One region of the Leucobacter faecis genome, then DNA from elsewhere that is predicted to be linked to it. Evidence: predicted binding sites of a transcription regulator. Region 1 holds the regulator's gene; each other region holds the start of a gene.
The links. Region 1 encodes HrcA, which represses chaperone genes, less so after heat shock. Its sites were predicted from a motif close to TTNGCACTCGNNNNNNNCGAGTGCNAA; they were not measured.
Positions count from the first base shown of each region.

Region 2: a site for HrcA is predicted at 5,747-5,773, ahead of groES (co-chaperone GroES). Genes of this name have one in related genera too.
Region 3: a site for HrcA is predicted at 3,644-3,670, ahead of groL (chaperonin GroEL). Genes of this name have one in related genera too.

Region 1 covers NZ_JBTJEP020000016.1:6,033-13,451, forward strand. The annotation lists gene ACXR2T_RS11915 (DUF1990 family protein) at 1-213, shown strand, start outside; gene hemW (radical SAM family heme chaperone HemW) at 214-1,437, shown strand; gene ACXR2T_RS11925 (S-layer homology domain-containing protein) at 1,611-3,452, shown strand; gene hrcA (heat-inducible transcriptional repressor HrcA) at 3,653-4,690, shown strand; gene dnaJ (molecular chaperone DnaJ) at 4,735-5,835, shown strand; gene ACXR2T_RS11940 (16S rRNA (uracil(1498)-N(3))-methyltransferase) at 5,840-6,634, shown strand; gene ACXR2T_RS11945 (histidine triad nucleotide-binding protein) at 6,668-7,018, shown strand; gene ACXR2T_RS11950 (PhoH family protein) at 7,020-7,419, shown strand, end outside.
Region 2 covers NZ_JBTJEP020000001.1:154,874-162,292, forward strand. The annotation lists gene alr (alanine racemase) at 1-290, shown strand, start outside; gene tsaE (tRNA (adenosine(37)-N6)-threonylcarbamoyltransferase complex ATPase subunit type 1 TsaE) at 329-808, shown strand; gene tsaB (tRNA (adenosine(37)-N6)-threonylcarbamoyltransferase complex dimerization subunit type 1 TsaB) at 805-1,470, shown strand; gene rimI (ribosomal protein S18-alanine N-acetyltransferase) at 1,554-2,000, shown strand; gene tsaD (tRNA (adenosine(37)-N6)-threonylcarbamoyltransferase complex transferase subunit TsaD) at 1,997-3,088, shown strand; gene ACXR2T_RS00780 (DUF4190 domain-containing protein) at 3,330-3,839, shown strand; gene ACXR2T_RS00785 (THUMP-like domain-containing protein) at 3,963-5,198, opposite strand; gene ACXR2T_RS00790 (DUF4190 domain-containing protein) at 5,205-5,600, opposite strand; gene groES (co-chaperone GroES) at 5,854-6,150, shown strand; gene rarD (EamA family transporter RarD) at 6,243-7,166, shown strand; gene guaB (IMP dehydrogenase) at 7,238-7,419, shown strand, end outside.
Region 3 covers NZ_JBTJEP020000027.1:15,488-22,906, forward strand. The annotation lists gene ACXR2T_RS15010 (ATP-binding cassette domain-containing protein) at 1-967, opposite strand, end outside; gene ACXR2T_RS15015 (FHA domain-containing protein) at 964-1,809, opposite strand; gene groL (chaperonin GroEL) at 1,966-3,585, opposite strand; gene ACXR2T_RS15025 (LytR C-terminal domain-containing protein) at 3,781-4,464, opposite strand; gene ACXR2T_RS15030 (heme/hemin ABC transporter substrate-binding protein) at 4,599-5,738, opposite strand; gene ACXR2T_RS15035 (FecCD family ABC transporter permease) at 5,961-7,028, shown strand; gene ACXR2T_RS15040 (heme ABC transporter ATP-binding protein) at 7,025-7,419, shown strand, end outside.

The sequences.
Region 1 (7,419 bases):
CTGTTTGTGGTGGAGCATCGCGACGATGACTCGGTGTGGGCCGTCGCACGAGGTTTTCTTGAAGCGTCAAAGGACGGTCTGTTTGGTCGTAAGGGCAAGCAGGACCTGCAGGCTGCGCTGAACTCGATCGTTCCGCAGCTCCGGGGCCTCCTGCCGGGAGCTGCACAGTCCCGCTCCGGAGACGAGTCTGACCCGACGCCCGAGGCCAGCTAGGTGGGCGCCGCGCTCCCCGAGGGCGATCCGGCGCCCGAAGATGGCCTCCTGCCCGCGAGCGCCGCGATTGGCAGCGACGATCGCCGCTTTGGCGTCTACGTGCACGTGCCGTACTGCCGCGTGCGCTGCGGCTACTGTGACTTCAACACCTACACGGCGCAGGAGCTGGGCGGCGCGCGCCAAGACTCCTACGCCGAAGAGGCTGCCTGGGAGCTGAGCTTTGGCGCCGAGGTGCTGCGGCGCTCGGGTGTCGCCGAACGCCAGGTCTCCACGGTCTTTTTTGGGGGCGGCACCCCCACGCTGCTGCCCGCAAGCGACTTGGCGCTCATGCTGCGCCGGATCAAGGACGAGTGGGGGCTGGCACCAGGAGCCGAGGTGACCACGGAGGCGAACCCCGACTCGGTGGATGCTGCCTACCTGCAGACGCTCGCTGACGCGGGCTTTACGCGTGCAAGCTTTGGCATGCAGTCGGCCGTGCCGAGCGTGCTCAAAACCCTCGACCGCACGCACACGCCCGAGCGGGTGCCCGTGGTTACGCGCCAGGCGCGCGACGCGGGCTTGCAAGTGAGTGTCGACCTGATCTACGGCACGCCAGGGGAGACACTGAGTGACTGGGAGCGCTCGATCGATGCTGCGCTCGCCACTGATCCGGATCATATTTCGGCGTACGCCCTGATTGTTGAACGCGGTACGAAGTTGGCCGCGCAGATTCGTCGCGGCGAGGTCGCGGCTCCCGACGAAGATCTGCACGCTGAGATGTACGAGCTCGCCGAGCAGCGGTTTCGCGAGGCGGGGCTTGCGTGGTACGAGATTAGCAACTGGTCGCGTACGCCCGAGACCCGGTCTCGCCACAACCTTGCGTATTGGACGGGCGAGGATTGGTGGGCCGCTGGGCCCGGCGCGCACAGTCACGTCGGCGGCGTGCGATGGTGGAACGTGAAGCATCCGGGGGCGTATGCGCAGCGTGTCGCCGCAGGCGTGTCGCCGGCTCACTCACGCGAACTGTTGACGGCCGACGCCCGCCGCGAGGAGCGCGTGCTGCTTGAGACCCGCATCGCCGACGGATTGCCCGTCGACGTACTCGAAGCTGCCGGTCGGCGGGCCGTGCCCGAGCTGATTGCCGAGGGGCTGATCGATGGCCGCGCTGCGATTACGGGCAGAGTTGTGCCAACCCTGCGCGGCAGGCTGCTGGCTGACACCGTCGTGCACCGTTTATTGACATAGGGTACAAATAACGTTTATCTATCTTTTTTTGCAGCGCCGAATATTAAACACTGTTTGAAAAGAGTTGCAGAACAGGCTTTGGCAGGCTAACTTCTTGGTGGAGCCACTAGCAGCATTCGTTGCGGCTCCTATCCATTGGATATCCCTGAACCAAAGACGTAAGGATGTTCTGCATGTCTGTAAAGAAACCACTAGCCGTTGTCGCGACAGCGGCCATGGTTGTGTCGGGCGCCGCGTTCGGCTCTTCTGCCGCCCAGGCAGAGCCGGTCGCCCCGACGACTGTCTACATGCCCGCGGCCGGCATCACTGGCCCAGACGAGGCTGGCGAGTCTGCTGTCTACAACGAATGGCACTTTGGCCCCAAGGACAGCGAGCCACAGCGCGTCAAAACCGCCGATCAGGCACGCAATGGCCTTGTCGTCAAGGCTGGCACAGAAGCCCAGATCATCAAGGGCAACGGTAACGACGTCACGGTGCCCACGGAGGCAGAGAATGTAGCTGCCCTGCTCGGCTCACTGGGTGTTGTGGCCTCTGATGATGCGGCCATCACCTACCAGGTGGGCGTGCGCGTAAAGGATGACGTGGAGGAGAAGGGTTGGAAGGGCTGGAGCACGCTTCGCGCAGATGCTTCGAACCCGGCCCTGTGGACCTCGAGCAAGCCCATTTGTGACGTCGCCGCTGGCACGCCGACTGACCTGCAGGCATTCATCGACGGCTGCGGCGAAGACCTCTACACGATTAGCACCGGGGTGCTCGTATACCGCCCGGCGGCCGACGTGCTCGTCTCGTCGTTCACCGATGGCGCCACGACGACCAAGTTCTACGCTGAGCCGGCGGCTGCGGCGGCGGGTGCCGAGTCGTCTGCGTATGTCGAGGCCAAGGACATTCGCGCGAACGAAGAGACGTATCCTGGCTGGCACAATGGCGATAAGTCGGGCGCTGAGGCGTATGAAACGGTCGCCGGCGAGAAGGATGCGACCATCGGCCTGAAGGTGACAGGCAAGACTCAGATTCTCAACGGCTTTGCCGATGAGGATTTCCAGGCGAACGCCGCGGAGTTCGCCGCTGCGATGCAGATCGATGTCGTCGAGGGCGAGGTCTGGGCTCAGGTGCCGGTCTTTGCGTACCCCGAAGGTGCTCAGAAGGAAGTCTTTACGACGCTGCGTGCACTCGTGCCCGAGAGTGGCAAGCTCTCTGAGGCCACCGAGTGGGTTTCGTCGAAGCAGGTCGGCTCGCTCGCAGCGAACACACCCGCACCGTTTGCTGACGTGCTCGCTGCCCTCGGCGATCACGACGTGATCGGCTACGGCTTCTTTGTTGACACGGGCAAGGTCGCGACCGTCAAGTCGATCTCGTTCAACGGCGCAACCACCACGTTTGCGAAGGACGCGACGCCGGAGGAGCCCGTCGTTCCCCCCAAGACGGGTGTTGAGCTGAGCGACATCACTCCGACCACGAAGTTCTCCAAGGAGATCACCTGGCTCGCAGAGACCGGCGTGACCACCGGGTACAAGCAGAACGACGGCACGTTCAAGTTCATGCCCAAGGAGAAGGTCACGCGTGAAGCCATGGCGGCCTTCCTGTACCGCCTCGCACCGGCCGAGGACAAAGCTGGCTTCAAGGCGCCGACTAAGTCGCCGTTCGCTGACCTAAAGCTCGGCGACAAGTTCTACAAGGAGATCACCTGGGCGCACAAGCAGGGCCTCGTTACTGGCTGGGCTCAGAACACCGGCCTGCCGAAGTTCCAGCCGAAGTCGAACGTCGATCGCGATGCCGTGGCCGCGTTCATGTTCCGCCAGCACGCCCCTAAGGGCTACAAGGCCGCCGGTGAATCACCATTCGCTGACATGAAGAAGAGCGACAAGTTCTACAAGGAGATCCACTGGATGGGCACCACGGGTCTCTCGACCGGCAACAAGCAGTCGTCGGGCAAGCCCACCTACAAGCCCAAGGACAACACCACGCGTGAGGCAATGGCAGCATTCCTCTACCGTGCAGATGGTCTTCTCGGCTAGGGTGTAACACTGCGCGGCGCGGGCACCGGCTTCGGCCGGTGCCCGCGCTTCGTCGTTCTCGCGCAAACCTCGGGTGCACCTGCGCCGACCATTACTCCCATAATTTCGCCCGCAGTGAAGCTCAGCGAGCTCGTGGCGAGGCGCGGGTGCTCTGCGATAGACTTAGCAGTCGGAATAGGCGAGTGCTAGGGGAGGGCGACATGGTCTCGGAACGCAGCCTGGCGGTGCTGCACGCGATCGTGGGCGACTTTGTCTCCTCGAACGAACCCGTTGGCTCAAAGGCCATCGTTGAGCGGCACCAGTTCGGCGTTTCAGCCGCCACCATTCGCAATGACATGGCACTGCTCGAAGAAGACGAGCTGATCGCCCAACCGCACACCTCCTCTGGGCGGGTGCCCACCGACAAAGGGTACCGACTCTACGTTGACACCCTCGCCAAAATCAGGCCACTCTCAGGCTCCCAGCGCTCAGCGATCGAGCGTTTTCTGGGCGAGTCAAGCGACCTTGACGATGTGATGGCGCGCACGGTGCGCATGCTTGCGCAGCTCACCAACCAGGTCGCCGTGGTGCAGTACCCCACTCTGGGCGGCACCACCGTACGCCACATTGACCTCGTCGCACTCGGTGAAGATCGTGTGCTGTGCGTTTTAATCTTGGGCTCGGGTGTTGTCGAACAACAGCTCGCCTGGCTTCCTGCGGCGCGGGTGACCGAAGCGTGGGTGCACGGACTGCGCGACCGCATCGCCACAGCGGTCGTTGGCGCCGATGTCGAATCGGGCGTCGTTCAGATCGCGGCACTGTCAGACACCGCAGGCGAGTGGGCAGATGCGGCCGAAGCGCCGGTCGTTGACCGCGTGCTCGAGGTGGTACGTAGCCAGCTGCAAGCAAACCGTAGCGAACGCATCGCGTTTGCTGGAGCCGCGAACCTCACCCGCGGTGACGCGTTCGCGGGCTCTCTGCCCGGTGTGCTCGATGCGATCGAAGAGCAGGTTACGCTGCTGCGACTGTTTGGAGAACTCGTACAAGAAGGGCGCACCGTCGCGGCCTCCATTGGACGAGAGAACGAGCCCTACGGGTTACCGACCGCCTCGATCATCGCCTCCCGCTACGAAGACGGCGGAGCCTCATCGAAGCTCGGCGTGCTCGGCCCCACCCGCATGGACTACGCCGGCAACATCGCGGCAGTGCGTGCCGTCGCCAGATACTTGAACCAAATCTTGGGTGAGGGGTCAGCGTGACCCCGCCAGCCCATGACCGTCACAACCACTGAGGAGCCAGGCCTGTGGCCGACCACTACGAAACCCTCGGAGTCTCGCGCGAAGCGACCCCAGAAGAAATCAAGAAGGCGTACCGCAAGCTGGCCCGTCAGCTGCACCCCGACGTCAACCCCAGCGAAGAGGCGTCTGAGCGCTTTAAGAGCGTGACGCACGCCTACGACGTGCTCAGCGACCCCGAGCAGCGCCAGAACTATGACATGGGTGGCGGCCAAAACGGTGCGGGCGGCTTCGGTGACATCTTCGAGACGTTCTTCGGTGGCGGCGGTTTTGGTGGCGGCCAGCGTGGCCCTCGGCCGCGCGCCGAGCGCGGTGAAGACGCGATGATCCGGGTCGATGTGACTCTCGAAGACGTGATGTTCGGCGTGCAGCGTGACGTCACCGTCAACACGGCGGTGCTGTGTGACCTGTGTCAGGGCAGTTGCTGCCAGCCGGGCACCCACCCCGTCACCTGTGACGTGTGCAACGGTCAGGGGCAGGTGCAGCGCCAGGTGCGCTCACTGTTTGGCAACGTGGTGACCATGCACCCGTGTGGTAGCTGCCAGGGGTACGGCACCGTCATCGAGAACCCCTGCGTCGAGTGTGGCGGCAAGGGCCGCGTGCGTGAGCGGCGCACCATTCCCATCGATATTCCCTCGGGCATCGACACGGGCACCCGCCTGCAGCTGCGCGGCGGCGGTGAAGTGGGCCCGGGCGGTGGCCCCAACGGTGACCTTTTTATCGAGTTCCGCGTCATGCACCACGACATTTTCAGCCGCGACGGCAACGACCTCCTGTGCACCATGCAGGTGTCGATGACCGACGCTATTCTTGGCGCGAGCGCGAGCCTCGCTGGCATCGACGGCGCCATCGAGACCGAGGTGCCTGCCGGTACTCAGTCGGGCGATATCATCACGATTCGCGGTCGCGGTATTCAGGGGCTGCGCTCAACCAACCGTGGTGACGTGAAGATCGCCGTGCAGGTGTCGACGCCCACCAAGCTTTCGGGCCGCGAAAAGGACCTGGTGCGCCAGCTCGCCACCCTGCGGGGCGAAGAGAAGCCGCACCTGGGCGAGTTTCAGCAGGGCTTCTTCGGCAAGATGCGCGACCGGTTCTTTAGGGGTAACTAGCCGCATGGCTAACCTGTACTACGCCGAGCAGCTCGCCCGGGCCGACTTCGCGCCCGGCGAGCTGATTACGGTGACCGGCGACGAAGCGCACCACGCAGTGCGGGTGAGTAGGCTGCGTGTCGGCGAACGCATTCTGGTCGGTGACGGCCAGGGCACGCTCGGTGAGGGCACCGTCGAAACGGCCGACCGCGAGCGCTTCACCGTGCGTCTCGACTCCGTGAGCCTGCCCGGCGAAACTCCCGGCGCCCAGGCCCCCGAGCTCGTGCTGGTGCAGGCCCTCGCCAAGGGCGACCGCGACGAGCGCGCGGTCGAACAGGCCACCGAATTTGGCGTCGACGCCATCGTGCCTTGGCAAGCCGAACGCTCGGTCTCGCGCTGGAGCGGCAGCGGCGACAAAGCTGAAAAGGGCCGCGATAAGTGGCAGCGCATCGCGCGTGAGGCCGCCAAACAGTCACTGCGCCCCCGGATCCCCGGGGTACGGCCGCTCGCCACCCTCGGCGAGCTGTGTGAGCTCGCCGCGCGCGGAGACAGCGCCGTCGTAGCGCTGCACCCGCGCGGCAACAACCCGCTGAGCGCGTGGGCCGCGCAGCTTACTGCGCGAGCAGCCGCGACCGCGGGCGACGGGATCCGGCATATTTATCTCGTCGTGGGGCCCGAAGGGGGTTTTTCTGACGGCGAGCTCGATCGCCTTGAGGCGGCGGGCGCGCAGGTCGCGGTGCTCGGTGAGACGGTGCTGCGCACGTCGTCAGCGGGACCCGCCGCGCTCGCGGTGCTGAACCTCGCGTTGGGACGCTGGTAGCCGGGCCCTAAACAGCTGCCCTAAACTAGAGTCATGGCTGAAGAAACCGTGTTCGGTAAGATCGTGTCGGGCGAGATTCCCGTGAAGATTCTCGCAGAGACGGAGCGCGTGATCGCGTTTCCAGACATCGCCCCGCAGGCACCCGTGCACATTCTGGTGATTCCCAAAACCACCGCGTACAAGAACGTCACCGAGCTTGCCGCGGCCGAGCCCGAGACGCTCGCCGAGATGGTTCAGGTGGCGCAACAGCTCGCCACCGAACACGCCAGCGGCGAGTATCGACTCATTTTTAACACGGGCGCTGGCGCTGGCCAGACAGTATTTCACGTGCACGCCCACCTGCTCGCAGGCAACCTTGAGGAGCGTACGCTCGTTGGATCCTGATATGCGGGCGACCACGCCCGAAGCGCCCGCGCTGCAGCGCACAGTGCTGCTCGAGGGCGTCGACCTGGGGTCACTCCTCGGGCATCGCGACCGGCTCGTGGGTGACCTCGAACGCAACCACCCCGGCGTCGATTTTCACGTACGCGACCAGGTGCTCACGATGCGCGGTCCTGTCACGCTCGTGCGTGCGGCCGAACAGGCCGTCGGCGAGATCTTGAAGCTTGCCAAAGCGAGCGGCGCGGTCTCGGCGAACGACGTCACCGAAATTACCCGCATGGTGCGCGACGGCAACGGCCCGACCGCGGCCCAGCTCTTGAGCGAGCCGATCGTGACCGTACGCGGGCACGCGGTACGCCCGCAAACGCGGGGGCAACGGGCGTATGTCGACGCGATTGCAGACA
Region 2 (7,419 bases), on a different contig from region 1:
ACGCAGACGGCATGCCGCGTGCCCTGAACGGCGCAGGTGCGTGGGTGACGATCGCGGGTGAGCCGCGGCCGATCGTGGGCCGGATCGGCATGGACCAGTTCATCGTCGACGTGGGGCCGCTCGCTGGAAGGCTGAGCCTCGGCGACGAGGTGGTGCTGTTTGGGGATCCCGAGCGCGGGTACCCGGCCGTTGAAATCTGGGCGGGACTCATGCGCACCATCAACTACGAGATTATTGCGAGTATTGGACCGCGCGTCTTGCGTATCGCGGCAGAGGGGGAATCGGTGTGAGTGTAGTCGAACGCATCGTGGCGGGATCGCCCGACGAGATGCACGACCTGGGAGTGCGGCTGGGACGGGCCCTCGCGGCCGGCGACCTGCTGATCTTGACCGGCCCGCTCGGAGCGGGCAAAACGACACTCACCCGCGGTATCGGCGAGGGCCTCGGAGTGCGCGGCCCCGTACAGAGCCCCACGTTTGTGATCGCCCGCACGCACCCGTCACTCGTCGGCGGGGCACCGCTCGTGCACGTCGACGCGTATCGGCTCGCGAACTCCGACGAGCTCGACGACTTAGACCTCGACTTCGACGGCTCGGTGGTGGTCGCCGAGTGGGGGGCCGGGGTCGTCGAGCCGCAGGACTCGTGGATCGAGATCGAGATCGAGCGACCCGCTGGTGCTGATGCTGATGCTGGTGCTGGTGCTGGTGCTGATGCCGATGACGAGGACTGGTCGGAGGCGCCGATAGAGGCGCGACGTATGACGCTCACGGGGCATGGCCCACGCTGGGCCGAAGGGATATTGGTATGAGCACGCAGTATGCGGTGACCGAGGCTGCAGCGCCCGAGCTCAGCGGGCGCTGCCTGCTCGCGATCGACACGTCGATCGGCACGAGCGTGGCACTTGGCTGCGACGGCCGAGTATGGGCCGTCGCGAGCGAAAACCCGCGCGGCCACGCAGAAGCGATTGGCACACTGCTCGCACTCGTTCTCACCGAGAGCGGCGTGCCAGCGGCACGCATCGACGGCGTGGTGGCGGGCATGGGGCCGGGCCCCTTCACCGGGCTGCGGGTGGGCATCGCGGCGGCGCAGGCGTTTGCCGCGGGCCGCGGCGCGCCACTTTACGGTATCGAAAGCCACGAGGCCGCAGCGCTTGCGGCCCTCGAAACGGGAGCCGCCGCAGCGGTACGTGTCGTGACCGATGCTCGCCGTAAAGAGCTGTTTGTGACCGACTATGCGGGGGTCAACTGGGCGGGTATTCCCGAGTGCGTGGCGGGGCCAGGGCTCGTCGCGCGTGCAGACCACGAAGAGGTCGCAGGTGAACTCTGGCCCAGCGTGATCGATGCCGCGGCGCTCGTGCGGCTCGCGGCGAGGCGACTAGCCTCGGGCATTGAGTTCGCGGGCGATCAGGCGCTCTACCTGCGCGAACCTGACGTCGTAAAACCGGGCCCGCAGAAGCGGGTGAGCGCGTGATACAGGGGGCGGCCGGGCTCGATCCGGAGCGAGCGCCTGCGTCGCCGCACGCCGAAGCGTCGAAGGCGCCGGGGGCGCTCTCGATCCGGAGCGCGACGCTCGGTGACCTAGACGCCGTGTGGGCGATCGAAGAGCGGGTGTTTGCAGGCGAGGCTTGGAGCCTCGCGATGATGCGTGAGGAGCTCGCGGGCGAGCACCGACAGTACCTCGTGCTCGAAGACGCGGCGGGCGGTGTGCAGGGCTACGCCGGACTGCTTGCAGTGGGCAGCGAGGGAGATGTGCAGACGATCGCCGTCGCGCCCGAGTGGCGCGGTGCGGGGCACGGGCGCAGACTCATCGAAGCGCTCATCGCGTGCGCGCGCGAGCGGCGAGTGCGCGAACTGTTTCTCGAAGTGCGGGCCGATAACCCCGTCGCGATTGCGCTGTATGTGAGCCTCGAGTTCGAGGAGATCGGCGTGCGGCCGCGCTACTACCAACCAGACGACGTCGACGCGATCGTCATGAAGCTGCAAGTGAAGGATCTATCGTGAGCGTTACTGAGCCACTAGTGCTGGGTATTGAGACCAGCTGCGACGAAACCGGTGTGGGCATTGTGCGGGGGCGCACCCTGCTCGCCAATACGATCGCGTCATCGATGGATGAACACGCGCGCTACGGCGGGGTCGTGCCTGAGGTCGCGGCGCGAGCGCACCTCGAAGCCATGCGTCCCACAATCGAGCGTGCCGTTGCTGACGCGGGCGTGCGGCTCGAAGATCTCGACGCGGTCGCGGTGACGAGCGGGCCGGGCCTGGCGGGGGCACTCATGGTCGGAGTCGCGGCGGCAAAGGCGCTCGCGCTGTCACTCGACAAGCCGCTGTACGCGGTGAACCACCTTGTCGGCCACGTCGGCGCCGATCTGCTGCAGGGAGAGGGGCTTAGGCCCGTCGCCGGTTCGACTGGTTCAGTGGGTGAACTCGAACTGCCCACCGTCGCACTACTCGTGTCTGGCGGACACACCTCGCTGCTGCTGGTGCGCGACCTCGTGAGCGATGTCGAAATGCTCGGTGAAACGATCGACGACGCGGCGGGGGAGGCCTTCGACAAGGTCGCAAGGCTGTTAGGGCTGCCCTACCCGGGCGGCCCGCAGATCGACCGCGTGGCGGCTGCGGGTGACCCGCGAGCAATCCGGTTTCCGCGTGGGCTCACCCACCCTAAAGACCTGGAGCGGCACCGCTACGACTTCTCGTTCTCGGGGCTCAAAACCTCGGTGGCACGCTGGGTCGAGAAAAAACGTGACGAGGGCGTCGATGTTCCCGTCGCAGATGTCGCGGCGAGCTTTCGCGAAGCCGTCGTTGACGTGCTGTTGACGAAGGCGCTCGCCGCCTGCGCCGACCTGGGCGTGCCGCGCCTGCTGCTCGGAGGTGGGGTCGTCGCAAACGCACGATTGCGTGAGGTGGCGGCCGAGCGCTGTGCGGCGGCCGGGGTGGAACTGCGCGTGCCGCCGCTGTCACTGTGCACCGACAACGGCGCGATGATCGCGTCGCTCGGGGCGCAGCTTGTCGCTGCGGGGCATGCACCCTCTGGGCTCGGCTTTGGCGCCGACTCGACACTCCCGGTGACCGAGATTCAGGTGCCGTAGGAGTCGGTTTGGTTTGGTTTTTGTGCTTACGCAGGAGATCAGCGCTTATGCAGGATCGATTAGCGGTTTTGATCCCGCATAAGCGCTGATCTCCTGCACGAGCGCTGGCCACGGGGACAAGCTGGCCAGCCCCGCGTAGATGTTGGCGACTGACTGGATACTACGAGTGGCAGTGCGCTGACACGGTAGCGTTGTGGGAAAACAGGTGCCTCGGCGCCGACCGTTCTACGAGGAGACTAAAGTGACAGAGACCCCCAACGACCAGCAGCGGCCTGAAGACCCGACCACTCCTGTCGCACCCGGAGAGCCTGCTGCGCCTGCTGCGCCTGTTGCGCCTGTTGCGCCTGCTGCGCCTGCTGCGCCTGCCTATCGCGCAGAAACGCCGACCGCGCCTGCCGCACCTGCTGGCTACCCGGCGGGCACCCCGGTACCGGGCAAGACCCTCGGTATCGTCGGGCTCGTAGTGTCGATCTTCTTCGGGTTCGTCGGCCTGATCCTGAGCATCGTCGCCGTGGTGCAGTCGAAGAAGGCCGGGGCAAAGAACGTGCCCGGCATCGTCGGTATCGTCATCGGGTCGATAAGCACGCTCCTCGGTACCCTCGTCGGAATCTTCTTCATCTGGGCGACGGCGCAGAGCCTGGGATGGATCGAGACGTGTGCGGTCGACCCGTACGCGACCATCAACGTGTTCGGTACGCCGTTTGGCTGCGCAGAGCTCGGTCTCGACCCCGAGTCGCTGAACGACTTCTAGAACGACCGAAAGTAGGGCCGATAAGCTCCTGTCATTCTGCGGGAGCTTGCGACTCGCAGAATCCATGGCGCCGTCGGCGCGCGAGCATCGCGCTGCTAGCAGCGCTCCGCTAGCAGCGCTCCGCTAGCAGCGCTCCGCTAGCAGCGCGATGTGGCCGTCGTCGCCGTCGCGCGTGAGAAACACCGTTGCGCTGGCTTTGCCGCGCAGTTTGAGGCGCTTGCGTAACGCGGCGGGATCGACGTCAACGCCACGCTTCTTGATCTCGAGGGTGCCAATGTCGCGCTCGGCGAGGGCTCGTCGCAGCTCCTTCTCCTTCGCTGGCAGCCGGTCGAGCACACGAAAGCCTTGCGCAAACGGTGTCACTGCCAGTGCGTCAGACGTGAGGTACGCGATCTTCTCGCTCAGCATGCCGGCGCCCAGGGACCGCGCAAGGTCGCCGATGAGGCGTGCCCGAATCACGGCTCCGTCGGGCTCGTACAGGTAGTCGCCCAGACCGCGCGTCTCGGCATCAACCGAATCAGCGGCGGCGGTGAGCTCGTAGCACTCGTCACCGCGCATGACCAACGCCGCGCGCTTTACGCCGGGCCGCGCAACGGGCCCAAACCACAGCCCGGTCTCAACGACTTGGCCGTCAACCGATACCCACTGAGCTTCGGCGCGGTCAGGAATCAGCTCTCGGTCCAGCCCCGGGCCGAGTTTCACCCCCGTGGGCAGCGACTCGGCCACGGCAAACGCAAAGTTGAGCGACGGTGAGTAGTCGTCGGGTGACGCGATGCGCCGCGTATCACGGTGCCCGGCGGTGCGGCGCGCTGGGTCGAGAAATGCGCCGTCACAGCCAGCCAGGTCAAACGACAGCGCGTCGCTGTTGGTTACCGCGGGTATATCGCGGCCCAGGCTCGACGCCAGCGCGGCGAGATTGTGCCCCGCAAGCTGGGACGTAAACGGGTCCAGCTCCACCGCCCGCGGCGCGACACCCGCGGCAAGCAGCGCGAGTGACTCTGCCCCGATACCGCAGCCGAGATCGGCGACGGCGTGGCAACCGGCCGCAGCGAACCGCGCGGCGTGCAAACGCGCGACCGGCGCCCGCGTCGCCTGCTCGAGCCCCGCCTGCGTAAAGAGGAGGGAGCCCGCCAAATCGCCAAACTTTGCGCGTGCCTTACGGCGCATCTCTGCCTGCGTCAGCACAGCGGCAATGAGGGCCGGATCAATGCCGCGCTTACGCAGGCTTCCGTTCAACTGGGTGGCCGACACACCGGGTTCGTCGAGGGTTCGGCACACCTCGGTTAGGAGTGCAGTGCCCGCCTCTGAGAGGAGAGCTTCCCACCCCGGAGCGACGGGGGAATCAGGTTGAGCTGTCACGGGGGATTACGACATCGTGAGGTCGGTGAACGCGCCTCCCGCGGACCCGACGGCACCGATGAAGGCGAAAATCACGAGCGCATAGAACAAGAAGAACAGCAATAGCGAGACGAAGGCGGCATAGCTGATGATGAGACCGGTGAGGGCAATGCCGCGACCTGCGTCGCCATTGCGCTTGATCTGGCTGAGCCCCATATGGCCGAAGATGATGCCAGCAAGAGGTACTACAAACGCAAAAATGATCGCGAGAAACGCGAAGGTGTTGGTGGCGCCAAGCGTGGTGTTCGAGGACGGCACCGGCTGCTGGAGGCGTTGCTGCGGCTGCTGGTAAGGCGCATGGGGTACCTGCTGGTATCCGTGCGGCTGCGGTGCGTGCGGGCCTGGCATGGTGGGGGTAGACATGGTGCTCCTCAAACAAGAGTGGTGGGGCGAGACGACAGGCTGCCCGAGAAATTCTGTAATCAGTCTACGCGCCCAGTTTTTCGTGTTCACTGCGGTGCAATTGTGTTCGCGTTCTCGTTCGCTGTGCGCGATACTCACGCAGAGCGTTGGCACTCCTCTTGCACGAGTGCCAACGTGCGCCATAGACTCTGTGGTGGGCGCGCACGCACTGGGCGAGCGCGCGAACACTTCAGCTATCGGAAAGAGGTCTACTGTGTCGGTCGCCATCAAGCCGCTCGAGGATCGTATCGTTATCAAGCAGGTCGAGGCCGAGCAGACCACTGCTTCGGGTCTCGTTATTCCCGACAGCGCGAAGGAGAAGCCCCAGGAGGGCGAGGTCGTGGCAGTGGGCCCCGGCCGCGTGTCTGACAACGGCACCCGCATTCCCCTCGACGTTGCCGTCGGCGACGTTGTCATCTACTCGAAGTTCGGTGGCACCGAAGTCAAGTACGGTGGCGACGAGTACCTCGTGCTCTCGGCTCGCGATATCCTCGCAGTCGTCACGCGCTAAGTAAAACAGCGCGTTAAAGCGAGCCCCTCAACCATTCGGTTGAGGGGCTCGCTTTCGTCTGCGCTCCTGCGCTGTCCCGATACACTGGGGCAGTGAAACGGTTTCGTGCAGGCCTCGGGTATGGCGTCGGTGCCTACCTCATGTGGGGCACGTTCCCCATGTACTTCGGGCTGATCGCGGTGGTGAACCCGCTCGAGGTGGTGCCGTGGCGCGTGAGCATGACGCTCGTTTTTTGTGCCCTGCTCGTCACACTTACACGCCGCTGGTCCCACGTGGTGAAGATCATCAAGACACCCCGACTGCTCGGCTGGTTCTCGCTGTCTTCGCTGCTGTTGTACATCAACTGGCAGTTGTTTGTGATCGGAGTGATGACCGGCAACGTCATCGAGACCGCACTCGGCTATTTCATCAACCCGCTCTTCACGATTCTCATTGGTGTGCTCGTGAGAAATGAGAAGCTCACGCGCCCGCAGTGGGTCGCCGTGGGCATCGCCGCGGTGGGCGTCGTGATTGCCGCCATTGGCTACGGTAGCTTCCCCTGGATCGCGTTAGGGCTCGCGGTTTCATTCGGCCTCTATGGCGCGGTGCACAAACACGCGGGGGAGAGCGTTGACGGGGTCACCGGGCTCACCGTCGAGACGCTCGTGTCGGTGCCAATCGGCATTGTGCAGATGATTCTCATCGCGAACCTGGTCGGGCTCGAAGCCTTTGCGCACGGGCCCACCATCGCTGTGCTCGTGCTCGCGAGTGGCATCGCGACCGCGATCCCGCTGATCCTGTTTGGTGAGGCCTCACGCAGGCTGCCGCTGTCGTACCTCGGCTTCATTCAGTTCCTCACACCGGTGCTCGGGTTCTTGTACGGCTTCTTCGTGATGCACGAAGAAGTGTCGATTACGCGCTGGATCGGGTTCGTGGCGGTGTGGGTCGCACTCGTGATTTTGGTGTCTGAAATGGTGGCGCAAATGCGTCGCTCGCCGGCTGCACAGACCGGCCCGGTTCAGGTGCCGTTAGACTAGTACGACGGCGCCGCCCCCACCCCGGGCTTGCTGGCGCCCCGAAAACTTCACTACACGACAGATGAGGTGCCATGGAACAGCGTGATCCCTTCGCATTCACCGGACTAACCTACGACGATGTGCTGCTTTTGCCTGCGCACACCGACGTCATCCCGAGCGAGGCGGACACGTCCACGCAGCTCACCCGCCGCATTAGGCTCAACATTCCGCTCGTGTCTGCTGCCATGGACACGGTCACCGAAACACGCATGGC
Region 3 (7,419 bases), on a different contig from region 1:
GCACGTGGCCCTCGCGTTCACTCGCGCTCATGCCCGTGCCGAGCCGTAGTCGCGCCGCATAACGCAGCGCGCGCAACAGCGTCAATTGCCCGTGAATCACGTCTTCCTGTGGCACCATGCCGATCATCGACTTCGCGCGGTCGTACTGTGCATGCACGTCGACGCCGTCGAAGGTGACCTGCCCTGAGCTGGGTTTCGTGAGGCCAGACACGGCGCGCGCGAAGGTCGATTTGCCCGCCCCCGAGGGCCCGACAATCGCCGTCAGCGTACCCCTGCCCGCGTCAAATGTGACATCGCGCAGCAGTCGTTTGCCACCCTCGACCGTAAACCCGAGACCGCGCACCTCAAGCCCGCCGGTGAGGGTAGCTGTGACGGGTGCCTGCGCGTTAAGGTTGCTAGTGGCACTCACGGGTGGCGCCCACGCGCCAACGCCAGCACCGGCACCGGCACCGGCACCGGCACCAACACCAACACCAACACCAACACCAGGCTCGGCAGCAAAACCAGCGTCAACGAGCAGCGGCGGCGGAGTCAGTGTGCCGAGCATCTGCCCAAATTCGTGCGGTGTGAGGGCTCGCGTCGCTGCGGCAGATACCGAGGCAGCGTCTGGGCGCAGTTCGAGCAGCGGTCCACTCGTCGCGTTACCAAGCCGCACCTGCGTCGCCTCCGTCAGTGCGACGCGCTCGACTCGGCGGCCATCTACGAACACACCATTGTGGGAGCCGAGATCTTCGACAAACCAGCCATTCTTGTACCCGACCACGAGGTGGCGCCTGGAAACGATCGGTAGGTCGATGCGCAGATCAGCACCGCTCGTGCGCCCGACGATAAAGAAATCGCCCGCCGACAGCGCGCGCTGCTGGCCTTCAAACACCAGCTCGAGCGCTGGTTGCCCGCTATCTGAGCCCGTCGCGCCCAGTTGGGTGCGCGCAGTCTGCACGGCGTGCACTGTGTTTACCGCGGTCACAGGATCCCCTCCGGGTGAAGCATCGTAAGCGTAAACGGCAGGCCGCCGAGCATAAACTCGCCCGCCAAAAACTCGGTCTGCCCGGGAGTGAGCGCGGGCGTGCGGGGGTCACGCCCCACAATCGTGCCGTTCGTTGACCCGAGATCGTTAATAAACCAGTGCCCATCGTGTAGCCGAAGCAGCGCGTGCGTCGACGACAGAAGCCTGCGCTCATCAATATGTGTCACGAGCTGCGCACTCGGGTACAGCGCCTCTGGGTTCCGACCGACGAGCACCGTCACCGCGGTCAATGCCACCTGCGCACCATCGGGCAGCGAGAGCCACGCAATCGGCGCCGGATCAACCGCATCGCCGTACCCGTCAGCGGGTGCCTGAACCGCGGGTAGCTGAACCTGTGGCACCGCGGCTTCGGCACCCTCTTCGGCTCCCGCCGCGTGTGCGGGCGCCGCCGGCTTAGCGAGCGGCGATACCTGGGGAGACGGCGCGTGCTCACCACTCGTCGACGTCATTGTCATGGTCAAATCTTCGTGCGGGGCCCCCACCAGCCCCTCTTGCCACTGCGCATAGGTGCGCGCGACGGCCTCGTCGAACCGTACGGCATCGCCGGGCAGCGGCTGCCCCAGCGCTGCAATTCGCTCGCGCTGCGCGAGGTAGAACTGATACATCGACAGTCGCATCGCCCCGTCGCCCGTCTCCCACAGCCAAGCGCGCAGCGGGGCGTCGGCTTGCGGGTGCACAGCCACCGCGAGCGCCTGCTCTGGCTGGCTCGCCAACAGGTCGCGCAGCTGCTGCGGCGTGAGATCTGGGCGCAGGTCTAACGCCTGGGCATAGTGGGGCTGCATACTCGGCCTCTCGAAGACACATGATGGGCAACACCCCATCGTACATTGCAAGCGCACGGGGTGTGCCCATCTTCTCCAATGAAAAACGCGGGGCCACACTCGAAAGTGTGGCCCCGCGAACTTCTCGGGCGGCGCGGCCGCCCAGTGGTGTCGGACTTAGAAGTCCATGCCACCGGTGGGGTCGCCAGCCGGTGCCGCAGCGGGCTCGGGCTTGTCGGCAACAACTGCCTCGGTGGTGAGGAACAGACCTGCGATCGACGCAGCGTTCTGCAGCGCCGAGCGGGTCACCTTAGCCGGGTCGAGGATACCCTGGGCAACCAGGTCACCGTACTCGCCGGTCGCAGCGTTCAGGCCGTGGCCCACGGGCATCTCGCCGACCTTGTTCGCAACAACGCCGGGCTCGAGGCCAGCGTTTGCTGCGATCTGGCGCAGCGGCGCCTCGATGGCAACCTGCACGATGCGGGCACCAACAGCCTCTTCACCGGTCAGCTCGAGCGACTCGAACGCGGTCTTGCCAGCCTGGATGAGGGCAACGCCACCACCGGGGAGCACACCCTCTTCAACGGCTGCCTTCGCGTTACGAACGGCGTCCTCGATGCGGTGCTTGCGCTCCTTGAGCTCAACCTCGGTTGCCGCGCCAGCCTTGATGACGGCCACGCCGCCAGCGAGCTTCGCGAGGCGCTCCTGCAGCTTCTCACGGTCGTAGTCGCTGTCGGTGTTCTCGATCTCGCGACGGATCTGGGTCACGCGACCCTGGATCGCGTCTTCTTCGCCGCCACCCTGCACAATGGTGGTCTCATCCTTGGTGATGATGACCTTGCGTGCGGTGCCGAGCATGTCGAGCGTTGCGTTCTCGAGCTTGAGGCCAACCTCTTCAGAGATGACCTGGCCACCCGTGAGAATAGCGATGTCCTGCAGCATGGCCTTGCGGCGGTCGCCGAAGCCGGGAGCCTTCACAGCAGCCGACTTGAAGATGCCACGGATCTTGTTGAGCACGAGAGTCGCGAGCGCCTCGCCCTCAATGTCTTCAGCAATGATGAGCAGCTGCTTACCCGACTGGATGACGGGGTCGACAACGGGAAGCAGGTCCTTGATGTTCGAGACCTTACTGTTGACGATGAGGATGTAGGGATCCTCAAAGACTGCCTCCTGGCGGTCTGCGTCGGTGACGAAGTATGCCGACAGGTAGCCCTTGTCGAAGCGCATGCCCTCGGTGAGCTCAAGCTCGGTGCCGAACGTGTTCGACTCCTCGACGGTGACAACACCTTCCTTGCCGACCTTGTCGATCGCCTCAGCAATGAGCTGACCGATCTGCTCGTCAGCGGCCGAGATCGAAGCGGTAGCCGCGATCTGGTCGGTGGTCTCGATCTCCTTGGCGTTGGCGAGGAGCTGCGCCGAGACAGCTGCTACAGCCTTCTCGATGCCCTTCTTGAGCGCGATGGGGTCGCTGCCTGCGGCAACGTTGCGCAGGCCCTCGCGCACGAGCGCCTGAGCGAGCACGGTAGCGGTGGTGGTGCCGTCGCCTGCTACGTCGTCGGTCTTCTTAGCGACCTCCTTGACGAGCTCAGCACCGATCTTCTCGAAGGGATCGTCGAGCTCGATCTCCTTGGCGATCGAAACGCCGTCGTTCGTGATGGTGGGTGCGCCCCACTTCTTCTCGAGCACGACGTTGCGGCCGCGCGGGCCGAGCGTCACCTTAACGGCATCGGCGAGGATGTTCAGTCCACGCTCCAGGCCGCGACGTGCTTCTTCATCAAACGCAATCATCTTTGCCATGTAATTCGCCCCTTCCGGACGGTCTCGAAGTGGTGAGCGCCGACGCGGGTCTTCACCGTTAGCACTCAGTCGATCCGACTGCTAACAACAATACTGGCACTCGTGCTGTGCGAGTGCAAGCAGCTCGCGCACAGCGAACACGTCTCGAAAGAGAAGCTGCGCTCAGCTCGTAGCACTGCGTGCCGCTTACGCTGGCTACTCGACTGGCTGCTCGGCCGGCGTCTCGGGGTCGGTCGCCGGCTCCGGATCAACGGCTACGCCGTCGGCCACGTCACCGGGGGCACCGCCGGCTGCCGTCATGGCAGCCGCTTCTTCAATGCCCGGGCCTGCATAGTCAGAACCGAGCAACACGATGAGCTGTGCGCCATACTCGTCGTACTCGCTCGTCGTGTAGGTAGACAGACCACCCAGTTTTGCCGCGAGCCCTGCCGCGGCCTCTGCGTCGGCGGGGTCACTGTAGAACACCGCTGAGATCGTCACGTCCTGTGTCGCCGCGGCGCCCGAGAACAAGATCTGGCCCCACTGTTCGTCGGCAATGATCTTGTCGAGGGCGGCCGCAAGGTTGACAGTCTCACTGCCGTTGAGCACCGCCACCGTTGCCTCTGGGTTGAGCTGCGGCACTACTTTTTTAGGCGCCTCCACCTGAGGCGCGGGGTCCTGCAACGGTAGCTTGCCTGCCGCACCGATGTTGTGCACGGCAAAGACACCCACGGCGGTGAGCAGCGCGAACCCAATGATCCCGGCAATCACAAAATGCCACACATAGCGCGGGCGGGCGGTGACGCGATGCGCGCCCACCCGACCGGTGTGCTGCACGCGATCGAAGCGGTCCTCGGGGTAGCTTTGACGCTCCCCTACCCCTGCGGATTTCTGCCCCACACTGCTCCTCAAGTAACTAGCCGGCGCCAAAGGTGGTGACACGACACCGGCGATTCGCCCCTACATTACAGTGCAACGACTGCAAACGCGGTGAAGAACCACGGGGTAACGCGGGCTTGATCCGGAGTCGCTTGTTACTGCTGCGCCTGGGGAGCGAGCGAATCGGGCGCGTAAATTGCGCGCGCGAGGCCGTCGATCACGTCGGGCAGCCGAGTGCCGCCCGCAAACAAGAGTTTCTCGTTGACGTCGATGATGCGCCGGTTTTTACCAGCGGTCGTGAGGGCGATACTCGGCTGGGCCGCGAGCAGGCCGTCGACCCCGCCCGCGCTCTCGAGCCCCTGAGTCATCACGAGCAGCACATCGGGATCGATCGCGATGAGCGCCTCATCGGTCATGGGGCGTTCGCCCTTCCACCCGATCTCGGCCGCAACGTCGATCGCGCCCACCGAGCGGATCATACTGTCGATGCCACTGCCCTCACCGAACAGGTAGTAGATGCCCGAAGTACCGCGCACGTAGAGAAACGCCACACGCGGCAGGTTTGCTTCGTCGGCTGGGAGCAGCTTCGCTACCTCGGCCTCCTTGGCAGCGATCGCTTCCTTGAGCTCGGCGTTACGCTCGAGCGCAACCTCGCTCACCCCGAGCGCGTCTGCGACCTGCTGGGTTGTCTCATACGTGGTCGGTTCGTCGACGGCTCGGTCAACTGTGACGACGGGAATCCCGGCTTCGCGCAGCTGCAGCACCACGTCAGTCGGTCCGATCGAGCCGTCGGTGATGATGAGGCTCGGGTTGAGCGACAGCACACCCTCGGCGTCGATCGAGTGACCCTCGCGGGTCACGACCGGGAGGTCTTCAGCGCCCGGGAAATTGGTCGAAATGTCGCGGCCCACGAGGTTATCTGACAGCCCGAGCGAGTGCACGGTCTCGGCGAGCGAACCACTCAGTGACAGCGCCAGCACGCGCGATACATCGGTCACCTCAATGTCGACGTCGCCGCCGCGGTCGTGAGATGCGACGGTGACAGGTAATTGCGGGGTGGGCTCAGACGCGAGCGGCGTGATCGACGGGCCGCCGATGATCGCGGTCGTCTCACCCTGGTAAGCGCGGGGGTTTTCGAGCGGCGTGATCTCGTCAAGCGGCGGCAGCTCCACCTGCGTCACCGCATCCGCTCCGGTACTCGCCGGGGCGCCGCTCTGACACCCGGTAAGCACGAGCCCGCTCAGCAGTACGAGCGCGAGAGCACGTTTAACGCGTGATGAGCGGTGCTTGAGCATACAATCCCCTTGAAAACGTGAGCGAGCTGGCCTCGTGGCGGCTGGATGGGCGAGCCCAGCACGGCGATCGCAGAGCGCAACACCGTGGCTCCGGCGCCGCACGCAGATTAGCCTAACCTAGTAAAGGTATGATGAAGTGTGAATGTGCGAAATTTCGCCTGCCGAGAATCGCAGGCGCTCACGCACACCCCCGATACCCCGAAGAAAGCTCCCAACGGACGCATGAATCCAATCGACAGGACGCCCGCTAGACGGCACACGGTCAAGACCACCCTCCTGTTCACGGCGCTGACACTCGCGGTCGCCGCTGCGGTGCTCATATCGGCTGGCACCGGGCAGCTTGAAATACCGCCCCAAGAGGTGCTCGGTTCGCTGCTGCACCGCATTGGCATCGACTGGCTCCCCATGCCCACGCACCCGGCTGGCGACGCGACACTCTGGACCATCAGGTTTCCGCGCATCGCGATGGCCGTGCTCGTGGGCGCGGGTCTCGCTGTGTCGGGTCTCATCATGCAGGCGATCTTCGGTAACCCGCTCGCCGAGCCCGGCGTGATCGGTATCTCGTCTGGCGCTGCCGTGGGCGCTGGCCTGTCAATCGTGTTTGGGCTCACTATTTTTGGCCCGTGGACCACGGCGGTGCTCGCCTTTGCTTCGGGGCTTGTGGCGACGCTCATCGTGTATGCGATGAGCCGCGCCGACGGCAAAACTGAGGTTGTCACGCTCGTGCTCACCGGTATCGCGGTGAACGCGATCGGTGGCGCGGCGATCGCGCTGCTCACTTTTCTTGGCGATACGCAGTCGCGCGAGCAGATTGTCTTCTGGCAGCTCGGCAGTCTGCAGGGCACCGGCTGGTCGCAGGTGCTCGTCACCGCGCCCGTCATCGTGCTCGGTCTCGTCGCGGCGTACGCGGCCGCGCACCGGCTTGACCTGCTCGCGCTCGGTGAGCGCAACGCCCGCCATCTCGGCGTGAACGTTGAGGCTCTGCGCATCGTGATGATCGTGATCGTCGCGCTACTCGTGGGCGCCTCGGTTGCTTTCGCGGGCATCATCTCGTTCGTGGGCCTCGTGATTCCGCACCTCATGCGCATGATTTTGGGACCTGCACACCTGCCATTGGTCACAGGATCGGCGCTCGGCGGCGCACTGCTACTCACCCTCGCAGATCTCGGCGCGCGCACCCTCGTACCCATGGCCGAGATGCCAATCGGCATGCTCACGGCACTCGTCGGTGGCCCGTTCTTCTTCTGGCTACTACGCAGAACCCGCAAACGGAGTGGAGGCTGGGGATGATCGCCCGTCACATCACGCTGCCCGAGCGCGCGAGCGCTGGCGCACTCGTCTGCGCGGCTCAGGGCGTCAGCCTATCGCGCGGCGGGCGCGCGCTGCTCGACAATGTCTCGCTCGAGCTGCGCGCGGGCGAGGTGCTCGCTCTGCTCGGCCCCAACGGCGCCGGTAAGTCCACGCTGTTGAGCGTGCTCTCTGGCGATGTCACGCCGGATCAGGGCGCCGTGCAGTTTGGCGATCGCGGCATTCACGACTGGTCCCTCGTCGAGCTGTCGCGCCGCCGCAGCGTGCTACTGCAAGACAACCAGCTGCTGTTTCCGTTCACGGTGCACCAGGTAGTTGAGATGGGGCGGGCGCCCTGGCGGCGTACTGAACGCGAAGACGAAGACAACGAGGC